DNA from 4 places in the Pseudoalteromonas galatheae genome. Region 1 is predicted to be linked to each of the others. Evidence: predicted binding sites of a transcription regulator. Region 1 holds the regulator's gene; each other region holds the start of a gene.

Region 1 (4,439 bases):
AGAAGCCAAAGCAAATGAAATCCGTTACGACGTAGCTAAAGGAACCCTAGTGATTTCTGGCGATGCGGAAATCAATCAAACAGGGCAAAAAATCAATGCGCAAGTCATCACCTACGACATTGAAAAGCAATTGATCAGCGCTGAGCGCTCAGATCAAGAAGATTCCCGTGTAAGAACCATACTTGTTCCTGTAGATGACAAAAAAGACGCAAAAGATAAAAAAGCGCAGGAAGAAGGTAACAATTAATGAGCGAGCTCAAAGCAACGGGTTTAGCAAAGAGTTATAAAGGTCGTGAAGTCGTCAAGAATGTTGGCTTAAGTGTCCAAGCTGGCAGTATTGTAGGTTTGTTAGGCCCAAATGGCGCAGGTAAAACCACTACTTTTTACATGATAGTAGGATTAGTACCAAGCGATAAAGGTTTTATTCAGATTGATGGCGAAGACATCACTTTACTACCGATGCATAGCCGCGCGCGACTTGGCATTGGCTATCTTCCGCAAGAGTCTTCAATCTTTAGAAAGCTCACGGTCTATCAAAATTTAATGGCGATTTTAGAAACTCGAAAAGACTTAACTAAAGTTGAAAGAGAGGCTGAGCTAAATGAGTTATTAGATGAATTTAATATTCAACATATTCGCGATTCACAGGGTATGGCATTATCGGGAGGCGAAAGAAGACGGGTAGAAATTGCTCGCGCTTTAGCTGCTAATCCCAAGTTTATCCTGTTAGATGAACCTTTTGCTGGTGTTGATCCAATTTCGGTGTTAGATATAAAGACAATCATAGAGCACCTAAAAAACCGCGGTATCGGTGTATTAATCACCGATCACAACGTAAGAGAAACACTAGACGTATGTGAAAAGGCCTACATCGTTTCACATGGTGAGTTAATCGCTGCAGGCACGCCAGAACATGTTTTGGCAGATCAAACCGTAAGAGATGTCTACCTAGGCGAACAATTCAAGCTATAGTTAAGACGTAGTATTAATAACTGTTAAAAAGGATTGTTAGAGATACATGAGGCAATCATTACAGCTGCGCATGGGGCAGCAACTTACAATGACTCCACAACTGCAACAAGCTATTCGCTTGCTGCAGCTTAGTACATTGGATCTGCAACAGGAAATACAAGAAGCATTAGACAGCAATCCATTATTGGAAGTGGAAGAAGGTGATAATACTGACGGCGAAAATGCTGACCAACACGGCCAAGAAAAGAGCAGCACTGAAGATAATCAAAATTCAGGCGATGAAGCATCAGTTAGTGACTATGAGATAGACTCAGATACCGCCATGAGCAAAGACACGGTGAGCGATGATCTCGCCATGGATGTCACTTGGGACGAGTATATGAGCGCAGCTCCAGCCGCCAGCTCAGGTCCACTCCCTGATGACGATAATGTTTATCAAGGGGAAACCTCTGAATCTCTCCATGATTATCTCATGTGGCAACTTGAGTTGACTCCATTTAGTCCAACAGATAGAGCTATTGCGATTGCGATTATTGAAGCGGTCGACCTGTCAGGCATTTTAACACTCTCTTGCGAAGACATTTTAGAGAGCATTAATGACGAAGATAGCGAAGAGCCTATTGAGCTAGATGAAGTCGAAGCCGTACTCAAACGTATTCAGCTTTTTGACCCTGTTGGTATCGCTGCGCGTAGTTTACAAGAATGCTTATGTATTCAGCTAAACCAATTCGCCCCAGATACGCCATGGATTGCCGAAACGAAAATGATCCTGACAGAGCATATTGATTTGCTTGCCAGCCGTGACTATCGAACTTTGGCTAAGAAAACGCGCCTTAAAGAAGCCGATCTCAAAGAGGTGATGACGCTAATTCATAGTCTTAACCCAAAGCCTGCGGCAAGCATTATTCATGAAGAACCTGAGTATGTGATCCCTGATGTATCGGTGAAAAAAGTAAAAGGTCGTTGGGTCGTAGAGCTAAACCCTGATGCTATGCCTAAAATAAGAGTAAACGATCACTACGCTGCGATGTCTAGAACGGCGAAATCCAGTACGGATAGTCAGTTTATTCGCTCTCATTTACAAGAAGCAAAATGGTTTATTAAAAGCTTAGAAAGCCGAAATGATACTTTATTAAAAGTTACCAATTGCATTGTGCAACAACAACAGGCATTCTTTGAACATGGCCCCGAAGCAATGCGCCCTATGGTGCTAAATGATGTTGCTGAAATGGTTGAGATGCATGAGTCCACAATTTCCCGTGTGACAACACAAAAATATATGCATACACCTCGGGGAATATTTGAGCTGAAGTATTTCTTCTCTAGCCATGTAAGTACAGAAAATGGAGGTGAGTGCTCTTCCACAGCAATTAGGGCACTTATCAAAAAGCTGATAGCTGCAGAAAATACCGCGAAGCCATTGAGTGACAGCAAAATTGCAGATATCTTAGCTGAGCAAGGAATTAAGGTAGCGAGACGCACGATTGCAAAATATCGTGAATCCCTAGCCATTCCACCGTCAAATCAGCGTAAAAGTTTGATATAAGACGTAAAACCCAAGAAGGAAAAATGCTTATGCAACTAAATCTAACTGGTCGCCATGTAGAAATTACTGACTCATTAAGAGACTATGTCACCAACAAGTTTGCGAAGCTAGAAAGGCACTTTGATCATATCAATAACGTGCATGTGATCCTAGATGTCGAGAAGCTAGTACAAAAAGCAGAAGCAACATTACACGTAAACGGCGGCGAACTATTTGCATCAACAGAGCATCAAGATATGTATGCCGCAATTGATGGCCTTATCAACAAGCTAGATCGTCAAGTTATTAAACACAAAGAGAAGCTCACTCGACACTAAGATGAAATTAAGTGAATTAGTGAACAAGGACTGCAGTAAAGCTGCGGTCCTTTTTAATAGCAAAAAACGTATTTTAGAATACATCAGCGAACTGGCTCATAGTCAAATTCCAAATACCAGTCAGCATGCTATCTTGGACGCTTTAATGGCGCGAGAGAAATTAGGTAGCACTGGGATTGGTAAAGGCATTGCTATTCCTCATGGACGACTTGAAGGGTTAGATAAAATCCTTGCAATGGTACTTGTCAGTGAGCAAGGGATCCAGTTTGAAGCCATAGATAAGCAGCCGGTCGATATTTTTGTCGCATTCATCGTACCTGAAGGTGATAATCAACAGCACCTGAAGACCTTAGCGGCGATTGCTGATACACTCCAAGACAAGTCTTTTTGCAAAATGCTTAGGCAAGCAAAAAGTGATGATGAGTTATATGCAGTGATCCAAGGTGAATTTGATGAGTGATGAAGAAAAAGGACTCGAGCTTATCATTATCAGTGGCCGATCTGGCTCTGGTAAATCTGTAGCGCTTCGAGTATTGGAAGATTTAGGCTACTATTGTGTAGATAATATTCCAGTCAACTTACTGCCCTCTTTAGTCCGTAGTGTTTCCGACAATTATAATAAAATTGCAGTGAGCATTGATGTTAGAAACTTGCCTAAAGAACAAGACGAGTTTAATGACATTCTTGAGTACTTACCAGGCTTCGCCAAACCTACCCTGTTTTATTTAGACAGTGACGATCAAACCCTGATAAAACGCTTCTCAGAAACACGCCGTTTGCACCCGCTTTCACTGCATAACCTCCCATTAGATGTTGCAATTAAGAAAGAACGAGAATTATTAGATGTATTGATCACTCGCGCCGACTTCCTCATTGATACTACAGGCCTGAGCGTTCATCAACTTGCTGAAGATATTCGCGAAAAAATCTTAGGTAAAAAAGACAAACAACTCATTATTACCTTTGAATCTTTCGGCTTTAAACACGGTATTCCAAAACAAGCGGATTACGTTTTTGATGCGCGCTTTTTACCCAATCCACATTGGGAACCTGAGCTTAAGCCGCTCACGGGCCTAGATCAGCCAGTCAAAGACTATTTGTCGAGTCACAGCATCGTGCAAAAGTTTACTTGGCAAATTCAAACCTTTGTACAAACTTGGTTACCACACTTAGAACGTAACAATCGCAGCTATCTAACAATCGCAATAGGATGCACTGGAGGGCAGCACCGTTCGGTATACCTCGCACAAACCATAGGCGAGCGTTTTGCTAAAACCCACCCTAACGTCAAAATTCGTCATCGTGAGCAAGAGGGTTAAATGTTAGAAGATACGTTTTTAATCCAGAACAAGCTAGGTCTGCATGCCCGAGCTGCGACGGTTCTTGCTCAATTAGCTACCCAATTTGATGCCGAAGTGACCTTATATCAAGGAGACAAAAGCGCAGCTGCTGATAGCGTTCTAGCACTGCTGTTACTTGAAAGTAGCCAAGGCAAAGAGGTACGAGTTGTCTGCGAAGGCCCTGATGCTCAATATGCATTAGATGCCATTGGTGGACTGATAGAAAATAAGTTTAATGAATCCGAATAACCGCCGGTAAAACAA
Region 2 (4,439 bases), 2.7 Mb from region 1:
AAACCTGACCTGATTATTTTAGATGTGCTAATGGCTGATGGTGCTGGATTTTCTGTTTTAGAAAGTCTAAAAAGGGATGCGGGTACTTACGGTATTCCGGTTGTCGTGATTTCAGGTAGTGTGAGCTTTAAGGATGAAGCAAGAGGCTTAGAGTTAGGCGCGGTAGATTATATAACCAAACCGTTTAATCCGCTGATTGTGAAAGCCAGAATCAAAAATCATTTAGCGATAAAAAAGAAAAATGATCTGTTAGAAAAGCTAGCCTCTATAGATGGCTTAACAGAGTTACCCAATCGCAGGTATTTAGATGAAGCCATGAACTCAGCATTAGAGAGCGCAAAAGCCGATGGCAGTGCGTTTACTGTTATGCTGGTTGAGGTGGATTACTTTAAAACGTTTAATGAGCACTATGGCTATATGCATGGCGATGATTGTTTATTTAAGGTTGCCAAAGCGCTAGAAGAAGCCGCAACCCAGCGCTCCTTATTTATTGGCCGTTTCGATGGTACTCGCTTTGCTTTGGTGCTAACTCAGCATAATATCGACGTCATTAATGAGATAGCAGAAGCACTGCATACCTCGGTCAATGCTTTAAAAATCCCCCACATTGCTTCTCCAATATGTGCGCATGTGAGCGTTAGCATCGGTGCGGCTCATATTGAAACTCATTGTAGCAGTGAGCTTGGTGAACTAATAAAAATGGCTGATAATGCTCTTGCTGTTGCACAGAAACAACAAAGTACGGTATTTATTAATGCATTATAACCATCTAAAGTCATATGCAGGGGCAAGTGCGCATCTGTATTCGAACAAGAAGTGCACCGCATAAAGCTTGGCTATGCTCGTGCTTTATAGACCTTTAACCGATATTTAGTGCCTTTTAGCGCGGTGTTAGGCTTATTCTATGAACATACAACGTAAGATAATTTGGGTGGATTGCATAGCGGCCATATCCGTGGGATTAATCGTATTGCTTTTCCACTCAATGATTGGTGCGATCTACCATATACCTGAACAAACCATTATCTTTATCGCAGTATCAAATCTGTTGTATGGCTGGTACTCATTTAGCCTTGCCATTCAAAAGTCGAGGAGCATAAAACGTTTGCAGCTTTTGGTGTTCGGCAATCTTTTTTGGGCGTTAGTCTGTGTTGGAGTGGTTGTTCAGTATTTTAACGTTGCAAGTCTAATTGGTATTGCTTTTATTGTTTGTGAAGCTATGTTTGTCATCATGCTTGCCTATTTCGAGTGGAAGTATAGATATGAGCTTGTATCAAAGGACGGCTCAGCTTAATAGGCTGGTTTATTAAAATTTGGCAGGGTTTCGTTTTTAACTTATGAAGATGACGGGAAAATAAGGAGCTTGCCGCACAACTGCACGCGAGTTTACCCACCGTCCTTGGTGCGATAAAGTCTTACTGAATTTGTTTTAGTGCGTTGTCGCCAAAGCCAATCAATTGGTTGTTTTTGAATACCAATGGCGTGCACTCATCTTTTGTTACTTTGCCGTCCGAGTGTTTGCTGTTAGTCGCATAGTACAGCACTTGATAGTTGTCGCCGTCTTTTGACACCAACTCGCTAAAGTCAGGGGTTGCAAACATGTCTTTTACTGATGAGTAAGATGCGCCCATTTCAAGGTTGGCAATCTTTTCACGATTTTTACGCTGTTTATGTTCCCAGTTAGATGAATTGTATTCAGAAGCCCAACCGTGCTCTACTTCACCGTCGGATACAGCAACGATACAGCCTGATAATAGAGTAGAGCTAAGCGCAGCCACTAACATTAATTTTTTCATTGTTGTTTTCCTTTTTAATTTTGTTGCTGAGCAAATAATGCAAACAGCCATTTATTTTTGCTTGAATTATCACAAGGGTTGCAAACTCTTTGCCAACTAATAAAGTATATAAATATCAATTTGTTGTTGGTTTTTAATCAGTTCTTGGTTGATAATTTTCACTAACATTTAGCGAGAATACTCACTAAAGCAACAACCTAGACCACTTGGTTTCTCGTTGTGCCGGCCACAAAACTTTCAATATTAATGGCAATTTCGCCGACTAAACGTTCGATGGCCTCTTTACTTGCCCACGCCGTATGCGGTGTCAAAAGCAAGTTCTCACCTAGGTATTGAACGAGTGGATTGCATGCTTGTGCCGGCTCTTGTGTGAGGACATCCACAGCAGCCCCTGCTATTTGCTTGTTAGTTAGTGCATCCACCAACGCTTGCTCGTTGACTATTCCGCCTCTTGCGGTGTTGATAAGATAAGCATGATTTGGAAGTAGGGCGAACTCAGCGCTCGTAATCAGGTTTTCAGTCTCAGCGGTAAGTGGGCAGTGAATAGATACAATATCCGCAATACGCAGTGCTTCTTCAAAAGCCACGCGTCCTGCTCTAACCTTGGTTACACCTCTACGTTCAGCGATAATTACTTGAGCCCCAAATGCTTGCGCGACTTTTGCGACGGCTTCTCCTAATGTTCCGTGGCCTATGATCACAAAATTTTTGCCCGAAATTTCGTTGATGCTGTAGTCCAAGCGACAAAACATGTCACTTTGTTGCCAAAGTCCTGCTTGGCAGTCTTGCTGATAACGATGAATATTTGTCATTAAGTTACCAAGCATAGTAAAGGTGTGCTGCACCACAGAGGGAGTTGAGTAACCTGCCACATTAGTGACCGTAATTTGATGGGCTTTTGCGGCTGCTAAATCGATGTTGTTTACGCCTGTGGCCGCAACACAAATAAGTTGTAATTGCGGTAACGCCGCGATTATTTCTTCATTTAACTTCACTTTATTGGTGACGATTACCGCTGCATTTTTACAGCGTGTGATGATTTCATCACTGGATGTGGTGTCGTAAGACGTTAATGTGCCTAGTTTGGCAATGGGGGAAAGATCGGTTCCTGCAAGGGTTTTAGCGTCTAATACCACTATTTGCATTATTTTTATCCTTTTCTTGACTTTGGAGTTAACTCTAAGGTTTATACTTGTGATGTCGACTAGGATAATCTTCAGGACTTGGGAGTGTAAAGTGGTAAAGATTGGTGAGCTGGCAAAGCGGCTTAACGTATCAACCGACACGTTAAGGTATTATGAAGCAAACGATCTCCTACACCCTTGCACAAGGAGCGAGGGCGGGTATCGGTTGTTTGATGAGCAAAGTGAAAAGCAAATGCGTTTTATTCTTCGCGCGAAGGAAGTGGGGTTCAGCCTTAAAGAAGTGCAAGACTTGCTGAAGATAAAGTTTGAAAAGCATCAGCACAGTTGTGAAGAAGTGAAAACGCTGACTATCACTAAACGGGATTTAGTGAGAGCGCGGATCGCTGAGTTACAAAAATTTGAACAATCGTTATCGACGCTAGCAGAGCAATGCTGCGGCGGTAAGGAAGCGGCAGTGAGCTGCTCGATATTAACGGCCTTGGAGGCTATCGATGAATGAACTGATAGTAAATTTTTGGCAGCTATTTTTAGTATCTGCCCCGTGGTTACTGCTTGGCCTAATATTGGCCGGGTTACTTAATGTATTTATTCCAAAAGATTTGTTGCAAAAGCATTTAGGGAAAGAGGGGTTTTGGACGACGATAAAGGCAGCGTTGATTGGGGCGCCTATGCCGCTTTGCTCTTGCGGGGTTATCCCTGCTGCGGTGGGACTGAGAAGAGCAGGGGGCTCAAAAAGTGCGACAACCGCATTTTTAGTCTCAACGCCTGAAACTGGAGTGGACTCTATCTCAGTTTCTTATGTGCTACTGGGTCCTTTTATGGCGATAATTAGGCCAATTGCAGCTGTGGTTAGCGCAATTACAGCAGGGCTGCTCGTTGGCAGTGAAAAAGACGATAAGCCTGGATCGCTAAAACACCCTAATACCTCAGATAAACCAAGCGCGACTAGCGGCTGTTGTGACGCTAATCATCACTCAGAGCCAAAGCCTACTGAAAAGCATCACGGCCATGATAGTTGTTGCGCCAGCGCAAAAGTGGAAACCGCAAAAGTAAGCGCAAGCTGCTGTGCGCCTGCTGGTCCGCAATTAGCAACAGCAGGGGCGAATATGTCTTGTTGTGATACTACGGAGCCTGCCGTAACCAGTTGTTGCGATTCTTCATCAGCTACGGCAAGCTGTTGTGAGCCAGCCCCCGTACCTGAAAACCAAGGGGTTTTTGGTAAAATTGTAGAAGCTGTTAAGTTCAGCTGTAATCAATTATTGTCCGACACCGCGGTTTGGCTACTTATTGGTTTATTCTTTGCTGCGTTAGTACAAACCTTTGTCCCTGAGTCTTTCTTATCTCAGTGGGGCGACGGTATTATCGCCATGCTAGTGGTGATCCTTATCAGTATCCCAATGTATATTTGTGCGACCGCTTCAACTCCAATCGCTGCGGGTTTATTAATGGCAGGTGTGTCACCCGGTGCAGTATTGGTATTTATGCTCGCAGGTCCTGC
Region 3 (4,439 bases), 2.3 Mb from region 1:
CGACTCCAGCTGAAATGGTCGCCGTACCATTATTGTCTGCTGATTTTTCAGTGCGAATTGGTGACGCTAATGCAAGTGCTTCTGGTCGTTGAGTTGCAAGCTCCAACCCGGTTGAAGCCTGTTGATTTAATTTTACAAGAAATCTATCACCTGTTGCACCACTACCCGTTACGTTCATTTGTAAGCCAAAATAATCACCTGTTCCCGTGATGACTCCTCCTGCGATATTACCAGTCGTTGGAGTACCGATAGGATTGCCTTTGGCGTCTACAGCTGTTATTTCAACGGTTGTTGCGCTGGTATAAGTAACTTGGAAGTCAGTAGCTGGCAACTCATTGCCGCGTCCAGGCTCAAGTGTTGCCGTAAGCGCTGCGGTGCCTGTATTCTCGCTGTAAGCAAAGCCGCCCACGGTAGGGATCTTAAATAAGTCTCCCCCTATGTTGCCATCTAAGTCCATTCCCAATCTATTTTGCTGATTAAAAGCATCTGCTAATGCGAGGCCAATTTGACCTAGTTGGTTCTGTGCCGGGATCAACACTTCATCTCTAAATGCCAGTAACCCGCCGATTTTGCCTTTCAAACTGCCGCTATCTAACTCAAGTTGCACAACATTTTTATCTTTAATATCTAGAGTTAGCTCTTTATGGTTGGGATCTGGGTTGCCTTTCATCGCAAATAAATTAAAAGCGCCACCTTGCATCACAAGCGCGTCCCCAGTGCCTAAAAATACGAGCTTCTCGCCATTTTCACCGTCGAGTGTTTCTATATCTACAAGCTCAGCAAGCTCCTTAATTGCTTGATCGCGCTCATTAAGCACGCTGTGATCGACATTATTAAGATTGAGCGCTGACTTACTCGCCACTTGTTTATTCAATTCACTGATTTTTTGAACAAGGTTATTAGCTTCTTCTGAGAAAATATCCAATTGCTCATTCACGATACTGTTTTGATCAACAACAATACCTGACAATCTATCCATTTGATCGACAAGACCTTGAGCGCCCGTCATGAATAGAGATCGGTTAGTTGTCGACGAAGGCAAGTTAATCGCGCTTTGTAAATTATTAAACATCGAGTTGATACTCTTGCTCAGGCTATTCGAGTCTTGTGCAAATAATGTATCAACGCGACTTGCCTCAGTGACAAACTGCTCATAGTAAGACTGATTGGAAATATCACGATTCAGTTGCTGCTGCGCGAACTGGTTGATCAAACGCACCGTTTCACCACGACCAACCATGCCACCTATCATTGTTCCGTGCTCAGTCCGTTCACGGATATACCCTTTGGTATTTAGGTTAGCAATGTTTTTACTGGTGGTTTGTAGTAACTCGGAGTTAGCCCTAACCCCTGCCGCACCAATATTTAATAGATCAAATGACATCTCATCTGACTCCCTTTGTTAGCGCACCGGATAAGAAATCGGATACATCAATACGCTTTAAAACTGACTTAATTTTGTTGGCATAATTCGGATCGGTCGCATAGCCTGCATTTTGAAGTTCACTTAGATAGGCATGACTATCACCAGCCTTATTTAAGGCTTGCTCATATCTCGGATTACCTTTTAGAAAACTGACATAATCATCAAAGCTTTGTTCTAGCGACTTATAAGCACGGAAATCGGCTTGCTTTTGCACCGGTAACCCTTGCTCAAATTCAAGTGTCGATTTTCTGGCGCTTTCACCACTCCAGCGGCTATCCGCTTTGATATTGAATAGGTTAAAACTGCTACTACCATCTTTTTTGCTGATGATGTGTTTACCCCAACCGGTTTCCAGTGCAGCTTGTGCAACCATTACCGCAGGGTTCAAGCCTAGCTTTTTCGCAGCTGTTTGAGCGTATTCCCAAATTCTGTCGACGAATTCCTCAGGAGAACCAAAGCCTGTTTGTTCATCGCTTGAGGTATCTGCCTTAACATTGACAGCCTGCGGTTCGGATTTATTCACACTCTCACTTGCTGTCGTCTGTTTTTTAAAGGAAATATCGCCGTCAGCTCTCATTACAGAAGCAGGCTTATACTTTTCAGAATTAGGAGACAACTGTTGCACAATCAGATCTGCAAGTCCTAAGCTGCCCTGCTCAGATAAGTGCATCGAAAGTTGCTGATCATGCATTTCTTCAAAAAATTTGACACCGCTAGAGTTAAATGGACTGTCTTTATCCTCTAGCGCCTCATTCGCTTTACGCATGCTCTGTAACAACATTTGCGTAAAGATAGACTCAAACTGTTGTGCCGCCTTCTTCAATGCCTGATCAGAGGCACCTTGATCGCCAGCACCTTTCAGCGCCTCTTTACGGATCGAATCAAGGTTTCCTAGGTCGAAAAAGCTTTGATTTTTCAATTGGTCGGTGTTCATACACTCAGCACTGTTTGACGTTAATAACTATACAAATAGAAATGCAAAATCCGAGCCAAAAAAAAGCCTCACAATTGTGAGGCTAACTAGTTGATTAATAATAGAACATCAAATGACGACTAATTGACCATTTATTGCGCCCGCTTCTTTTAGCGCTTCAAGGATCGCCATTAAATCGCCTGGTGCTGCGCCAACTTGGTTAATTGCTCTAACCAAGTCATCAAGGCTCACGCCTGGGTCAAATACAAACGCTCTAGAGTCGTCCTGATTTACGTCGATAATACTTTGCTGCGTCACTGCTGTTTCACCATTCGCCAGCGCATTAGGTTGAGATACATTTTGCTGCTCAGCAATTGTTACGGTAAGGCCGCCATGGGTAATTGCCGCAGGCTGTAGCTTGACATTTTTGCCAATAACGATAGTGCCTGTGCGAGAGTTAACGATGATCTTCGCTGCGGTATCTGCGGGTTTAAATTCTAGATTCTCTAGCGTAGACAAGTAAGCAACGCGCTGAGACGGATCTCTTGGGGCAATTACTCGCACTGAGGCTGCATCCATAGGTTTTGCGCTGTTTGGTCCAACAAGTCCATTGATCGTGTCGGCCAAGCGCTTTGCGGTAGTGAAGTCGGGCCTATTCAAGTTAAAGGTGATGTAATCGCCCTGAGTAAACGGACTTGGTACCGCTCGTTCCACTGTCGCGCCATTTGCCACGCGGCCTACAGTCGGCGTATTGATCACAACTCGACTCCCGTCGGCACCATCAGCGCCCAAACCACCAACAATCAAACTACCTTGCGCGATTGCATATACATTACCATCAACCCCTTTAAGAAAAGTCTGAAGTAAAGTACCGCCTCGTAAACTACCAGCACTACCAATAGATGACACAGTCACGTCAATGGTTTGACCGGGTTTAACAAAAGGTGGCAAGTCAGCGTGAACCGCAACAGCCGCAACATTTTTAATTTTTGGCTTTAAGCTTGCGGGCATCGTTATGCCAAAGCTATTCAACATCGCTTTAAAGCTCTGCTCGGTAAATCTGGTTTGCTCACCGGTACCAGGCAAGCCTACAACGAGGCCGTAGCCAACCAGTTGGTTTGAACGAACACCTTCAACCATACTGACGTCTTTAACTCGCTCAGCAGAAGCCAAAGAAGAAAAACCAACCAACGTCATGGCCGCACCGATAAGCAAAATATTCTTAAACATATTGTTCATTTTCAGCACCTTAAAACGGCATCAGCGCGCTCATAAAGAAACTCGTTAACCAACCTGCACTTTGTACTTCTTGTTGATCACCTTTACCCGAATATTGAATTCTGGCATTTGCCACTCGATTGGACTCAACCGTGTTATCTGCCGTCACATCTTGAGGTCTTACCAATCCTTCCAAGCGAATAAATTCCTCGCCGGTATTAAGGGTTAACCACTTTTCGCCGCGGATCACTAAATTACCGTTAGGCAATACTCGGGTGACATTAACTGAAATATTACCAAATAAGCTGTTGGACTGATTAGACTTCGAGTCACCAGAAAAAGAAGAGCTGGATTTAGCACCAAACTGTATTGCTTCTTTTCCGATATTAATGGCGTTGCCACCTAGGCCAATCACAGGGTCTAGGCTCGAATCACTGGATTTATCCAGCTCAGAATTTGCAGCTTTGGTTGCCTGAGTCGTTTCTCTGAGTACGATGGTAATAATATCACCGACTCTTAACGCTTTTTTGTCAGCATAGAGATCGTTGGAAAACTGCGTATTAAACAATGACCCTGTTGCCACCATTTGGGCTTGGTTATCCTCGGGATAGATAGGTGCATAATACGGATCGTCACGCACCACATTTTTATTTTGTGTTGTACTACATCCAGATAATGCAGCGACCGTTACGATGGCTAAATATAATGCACGCATAATACCCCCTACCCAATTACAGCTGTTGATTAATGTAGCTCAGCATCTGATCTACCGTTGAAATCACTTTTGAGTTCATTTCATACACGCGTTGTGTTTCGATTAGATTTACAAGCTCTTCCGTCACATTAACGTTTGACGTTTCAAGTGCGCCTTGCACAATCTTA
Region 4 (4,439 bases), 2.9 Mb from region 1:
AGTAGAAATAGCGACTGCCCAGATTTCTCCATCTGCTCACAAAGGATAGGTAACATATCAGTGCCGTTGCAGTTGTCAGCAAGTTGAACACCAACCTTTTTCACCGCTAAACGCATGCCTGAACCATCAATGAAATTACGGTTACTTCTTCTTAGTACAGAGAATAATGCGTCGTCATCGGCGGCTAGATTGATAGAGTTTGCGTTAATAAAATAAGCGCTACGACAGACCGGTAAATTCGAAGCGCTAAGCACCCAAGTTACAGCCTCTTCCATCTGGCAGTTACTAAACTGAATACCAAAAACTGAGCGAGCATCGCACTGCTTTGCTTTACTCGAATAAAATAAACGGCAGAAGAAAATTCTTACAACCATGGACAGATCAGCTTGCCACCCTTGCTGTGCTTGCTTCTGTAGCAGTGTTTGGGGATCTTCTGCCTTTAAGCCTGTTAGGCTATGAAGTTGGAGGTAGTCAAATAACCCTGGTTGAGTAAATGGCGATTTGAAGTTGTCGATTTTTGGTATAGATATGTTATCTCGCAGCAATGGGTTTCCAACGAAACCAATATCTCCTTTTAAAACATTGAACACCACTGCGCTATCAATAAAAAAACCTTTTCTCCACTGATATAACTCAACTCTAGAACCACTGATATCAATCCAAGATTTTTTCTCTATCGGAGCCTTCATCAGCAGTATTGAAAGTAAAAAATTTACGCTGTAGATTGGCAATAATAGAATGAAAAAAATAGCCGCGATAAGTAGCGATGTATATCTTGTTACTGCTGCGTTTGAGATTTTCTTTTCAAAATTTGACTCTCTCATAAATCACCTCGACTCCAGTTTCCTTACCTAGCTTTTGCTACTACCGTGCCAAAAGTATAAGCTATTGTTTTTATTTGAAATGTGGAAATTAAATGAAGTTAATGGTCGCAAAATGCAAAATAAATTCCGAATTAGAAAATGAATTTAGAAAAGATTAAAAATACAAAAAAAAAGACCTAAAGGTCTTATGAAAAAACTTTATATTCTGAAATTACCCTGTTAAACAATATTGGGATCCGCTCTTGTACCTTTTTCAACTTTTCAGCCATCTCAGACTTTTTATTTAAATTGCAACGCAGCATTAATTTTGAAAATTTAAAAACAATTCGATGGAAGATGATATCGAGGAAAGAGCTTTTCATTGGGCCATAATTAAAATGTCTTATATAATCTTCACACTGTTCACTTCTTGTGTTATTCCACTTTTCATTAATAACTTCTAACCCATCACAGCCTTTTGCAAAGTGAATTACATGGCCGTTTTCTCCCCAGCCCACGGTATCTATGTCTGAAACAGGCTCATGGATTGCGTTAATGATTTGATCTAGCCACGCAATAGACTCAGGGCATGATTTCATTAACATCACCCCTGAGTTTAGCTTGCCGCTATATCCTTTCGCCATAAACAAAAATTTATCTGGTTTTACTAGACTTGTCAGTTCAGGACAATCATTTTGAATGTAGGCATCAGCATCAACAAATAAGACGTATTGGTAGCCGGCTGTCAATGCTGCGCGTAATAAGTACAACTTGAGCCAACAACACTCAGCACCAAGATTTGTCACCCACGGCTTTTCAACAACAATATATTCGTATCCCATTTTTTCCGCATATCTGCGCTGACTCTCAAGATGGCGGCGATATCTAATTTGGTACCCGTTAAGTGCTATGCTGAATATAAGTGTAGTATTTTTGCTTGCCATAAAGCCTCCTGTTTACTGTAACAGGCAGTGCAAATACTGCTCCAGCAATTAATCCTAAGTAACACCTAGCAAAAATAAAATTCATAAACATATGATTTTTATTAAAAATAAAATTTCGTATCCCTATCTTCACTCACTAAGCTACTTTTCTTTAGAAGAATGAGCTAGTCGTTTTAACTACTTATTTTAGATATATCACCAATCTGCAAGTCAGACTGCACTGCAAAATGCGAAAAACATGAACACCCTTCCCAAAATAAATCATAACTCAATGATAAATAATGATTTATAAAATTGGCACGGAAACTGACTAAAGTACTCCAAGCGAACTTCAGCCCTTGGAGGCAATCATGAAAAACATTTCAAAGTTAACATGTTCAATTTTTGCGTTAAGCGCCATAGTCTCTAACGCACTGGCAGTCGAAAAGCAGGGTTCAAACTATGTTTGGCAATTCAATTCTGGCCAGCCCTGGCCTCTGGGTTACAATCAAGCGACAGGAAAACCCGACCAACTAACATACGCCAGAGGGGAATATACGCCTGAATTTTTTAAACGGATTGCAAACGCTTTACCAGAAAGTCGAGTAAATGAAGCGTTTATAACTGGAGATCAAGGCTCAACAATACATTTGACTGAGGATGCAGAGGTCTTCATCACATTTATCCATGAGGGTGCGGGTTATAAAAACTCTTTCGGTTACTTTACGTTCGATCCCGAAAACCCTCCTCAAACACCAGAAGAAGTCCAAGAGAAAATTGTTTTTCCAAATTTGAGCTACCCCCACTTAACTAATGGTCACCGTGTGAGCATTGGAGAGTTCCCAGCTGGAACTAGTATCGGCTTTTTTATTGCAGCTAATGGATTTTGGTACTACACAGGGGTTAAGCCCTTCAAAGTTCCCTATTACTACTCGCTGTCTCATCTCAATCCAGAATCTGATGAGTCGCTCAAACAGCACTGTGTATTACTTCACGACGAAGAGCAAAATGAAGTGGTGATCGGATTTGAGGACTTACCACGAACTTGGGGAGATAATGATTTCAACGATGCCCTGTTCAGCGTTAAAAGTTCACCAGAAACCGCCATTTCAGCCTCAAATTTAAGCACAATGCCTGAATCAGATGATAGTGATGCTGATGGCGTACCCGACGACCAGGACGAGTTTCCAAATGATCATACCCGGGTGAGCAGTCAATACTTCCCTTCACAAGATGGGGTAGCAACCTTTGCTTTTGAAGACAACTGGCCTTATCGCGGTGACCATGATCTCAACGATTTAGTAGTAAAGCAGCGGATCAGAATCACGTTCGACAACAATAACCAAGTCAGCGGTTTTGTTTTAAATGGTTTTATCACGGCACGAGGTGCGGCAAATAATAACGGCTTTGGCCTCAGAATTATGGATAGCGAACCTGGCTTGATTGGTGATGCGAGTATCACAATTAACGACAAAAATTATAAAAAGCAGGCTGAAGAATATCAAACCAATGCCGTAATCACGCTATGGCGTAACACCCAAGCGTTTACCACGACAGGCCAAGCAGGTAGCTGTTCACATTTCAACACAGTGATGAACTGCGACTATTTCACCCCAGTGCCTTTTACTCTTGATGTCAAGTTCGAGTACAGCATTCCAACTTTGACAGTGGCGGACTTTGACTTTTTCCTTTTCCGCACATGGGACCGCTCACTTGAGGTGCATATGGCGGATTATCCACCAACGGATCTATTCGATGACAGTCGACTTGGCAGAAAAGATGATACATCGGATGCACAGAATGGTCGCTACTTTAGGACTGCAGATAACCTATCTTGGGCACTAATGATAAGTGAAGACTGGAATTATCCAAGAGAGTATATCGACGTCGTATGGGCTTATCCTGATTATGAAAAGTGGGTAGAAAGTAACGGTGAAGAAGCACAAGACTGGTATCTCACCAATGAAAGAACAACGCACACATACAGCAAAAAATAACCGGAGGCAATTATGAATACATATAATCAATATTCAATATTAGTTACATTACTGAGCGTAGCCTTGTTAGGGTGTGGTCAAAGTGAGCGCGAAGCCGACACAAACGAAATAGCCAAACATACCTCGCAGGTGGTAACTAACAGCTTTGAACCTGATCCAGTACTACTTAGTTCAACGGCCGCGACATCTAAGCAGTTACATGTCAAACCTGAGTTTACCTTTAAGACGAGTAGTATTGTTAAGCTTGACCTAAGCGGAAATGATGTGTTTGGAGCTTCGTTAGCATCGAAAGCCGTGAAGGTCTATGCGCTAAAAGACCAAATAAGCCAGTACAACGAACAAGCCAACACGCAAAAGTCACTACTCGCGTCGACTCGGTTCGATACTTCAGGGCAATTAGGGCTAGACTTAGATATCCCATCACACTTTAAAACCCTACTGATCAGTGTTGACGGGATGTTAGAAGAAAACCATTTAATAGTGCCGATTGAAACCGGGGTCAATGTAACCCATCAGTTTAACTAACCTGAGGTTTGGATAAGGAATTAATTATTGGAAGCTCAGGTCCAATAGCACTTTGCAACTCTACTCTTATTGGTTTCCCCCACAGCTATCTATAATCCTATAGGTAGCTTTTTTCAATTTCAGCTTAGCAAATCAAAATAAAGTACAAATAAACAGCACTTACTTTTGATTTGCTGGGCTTAGAGCTGCTA

What was found. The regulator sigma-54, encoded in region 1, starts transcription at its own class of promoters, with help from an activator protein. The targets are predictions, from matches to a motif close to GTTGGCACGNNNNTNGNNT.
Region 2: CWC29_RS02720 (DUF3192 domain-containing protein) is a predicted target of sigma-54. The motif match lies at 1,875-1,893, and genes of this name have one in related genera.
Region 3: flgJ (flagellar assembly peptidoglycan hydrolase FlgJ) is a predicted target of sigma-54. The motif match lies at 2,402-2,420, and genes of this name have one in related genera.
Region 4: CWC29_RS01710 (LruC domain-containing protein) is a predicted target of sigma-54. The motif match lies at 2,041-2,059, and genes of this name have one in related genera.

The regions. Positions count from the first base shown of each region.
Region 1 covers NZ_PNCO02000001.1:3,312,130-3,316,568, forward strand. Annotated here, with positions in the region: gene lptA (lipopolysaccharide transport periplasmic protein LptA) at 1-247, shown strand, start outside; gene lptB (LPS export ABC transporter ATP-binding protein) at 247-972, shown strand; gene CWC29_RS14730 (RNA polymerase factor sigma-54) at 1,019-2,518, shown strand; gene hpf (ribosome hibernation promoting factor) at 2,548-2,835, shown strand; gene ptsN (PTS IIA-like nitrogen regulatory protein PtsN) at 2,837-3,295, shown strand; gene rapZ (RNase adapter RapZ) at 3,288-4,154, shown strand; gene CWC29_RS14750 (HPr family phosphocarrier protein) at 4,155-4,424, shown strand.
Region 2 covers NZ_PNCO02000001.1:629,709-634,147, forward strand. Annotated here, with positions in the region: gene CWC29_RS02710 (GGDEF domain-containing response regulator) at 1-765, shown strand, start outside; gene CWC29_RS02715 (hypothetical protein) at 905-1,294, shown strand; gene CWC29_RS02720 (DUF3192 domain-containing protein) at 1,416-1,796, opposite strand; gene CWC29_RS02725 (D-2-hydroxyacid dehydrogenase) at 1,994-2,941, opposite strand; gene zntR (Zn(2+)-responsive transcriptional regulator) at 3,033-3,440, shown strand; gene CWC29_RS02735 (SO_0444 family Cu/Zn efflux transporter) at 3,433-4,439, shown strand, end outside.
Region 3 covers NZ_PNCO02000001.1:1,054,629-1,059,067, reverse strand. Annotated here, with positions in the region: gene flgK (flagellar hook-associated protein FlgK) at 1-1,384, opposite strand, end outside; gene flgJ (flagellar assembly peptidoglycan hydrolase FlgJ) at 1,386-2,360, opposite strand; gene CWC29_RS04605 (flagellar basal body P-ring protein FlgI) at 2,469-3,536, opposite strand; gene flgH (flagellar basal body L-ring protein FlgH) at 3,589-4,272, opposite strand; gene flgG (flagellar basal-body rod protein FlgG) at 4,289-4,439, opposite strand, start outside.
Region 4 covers NZ_PNCO02000001.1:403,132-407,570, reverse strand. Annotated here, with positions in the region: gene CWC29_RS01720 (WecB/TagA/CpsF family glycosyltransferase) at 1-824, opposite strand, end outside; gene CWC29_RS01715 (hypothetical protein) at 1,010-1,747, opposite strand; gene CWC29_RS01710 (LruC domain-containing protein) at 2,098-3,723, shown strand; gene CWC29_RS01705 (hypothetical protein) at 3,736-4,248, shown strand.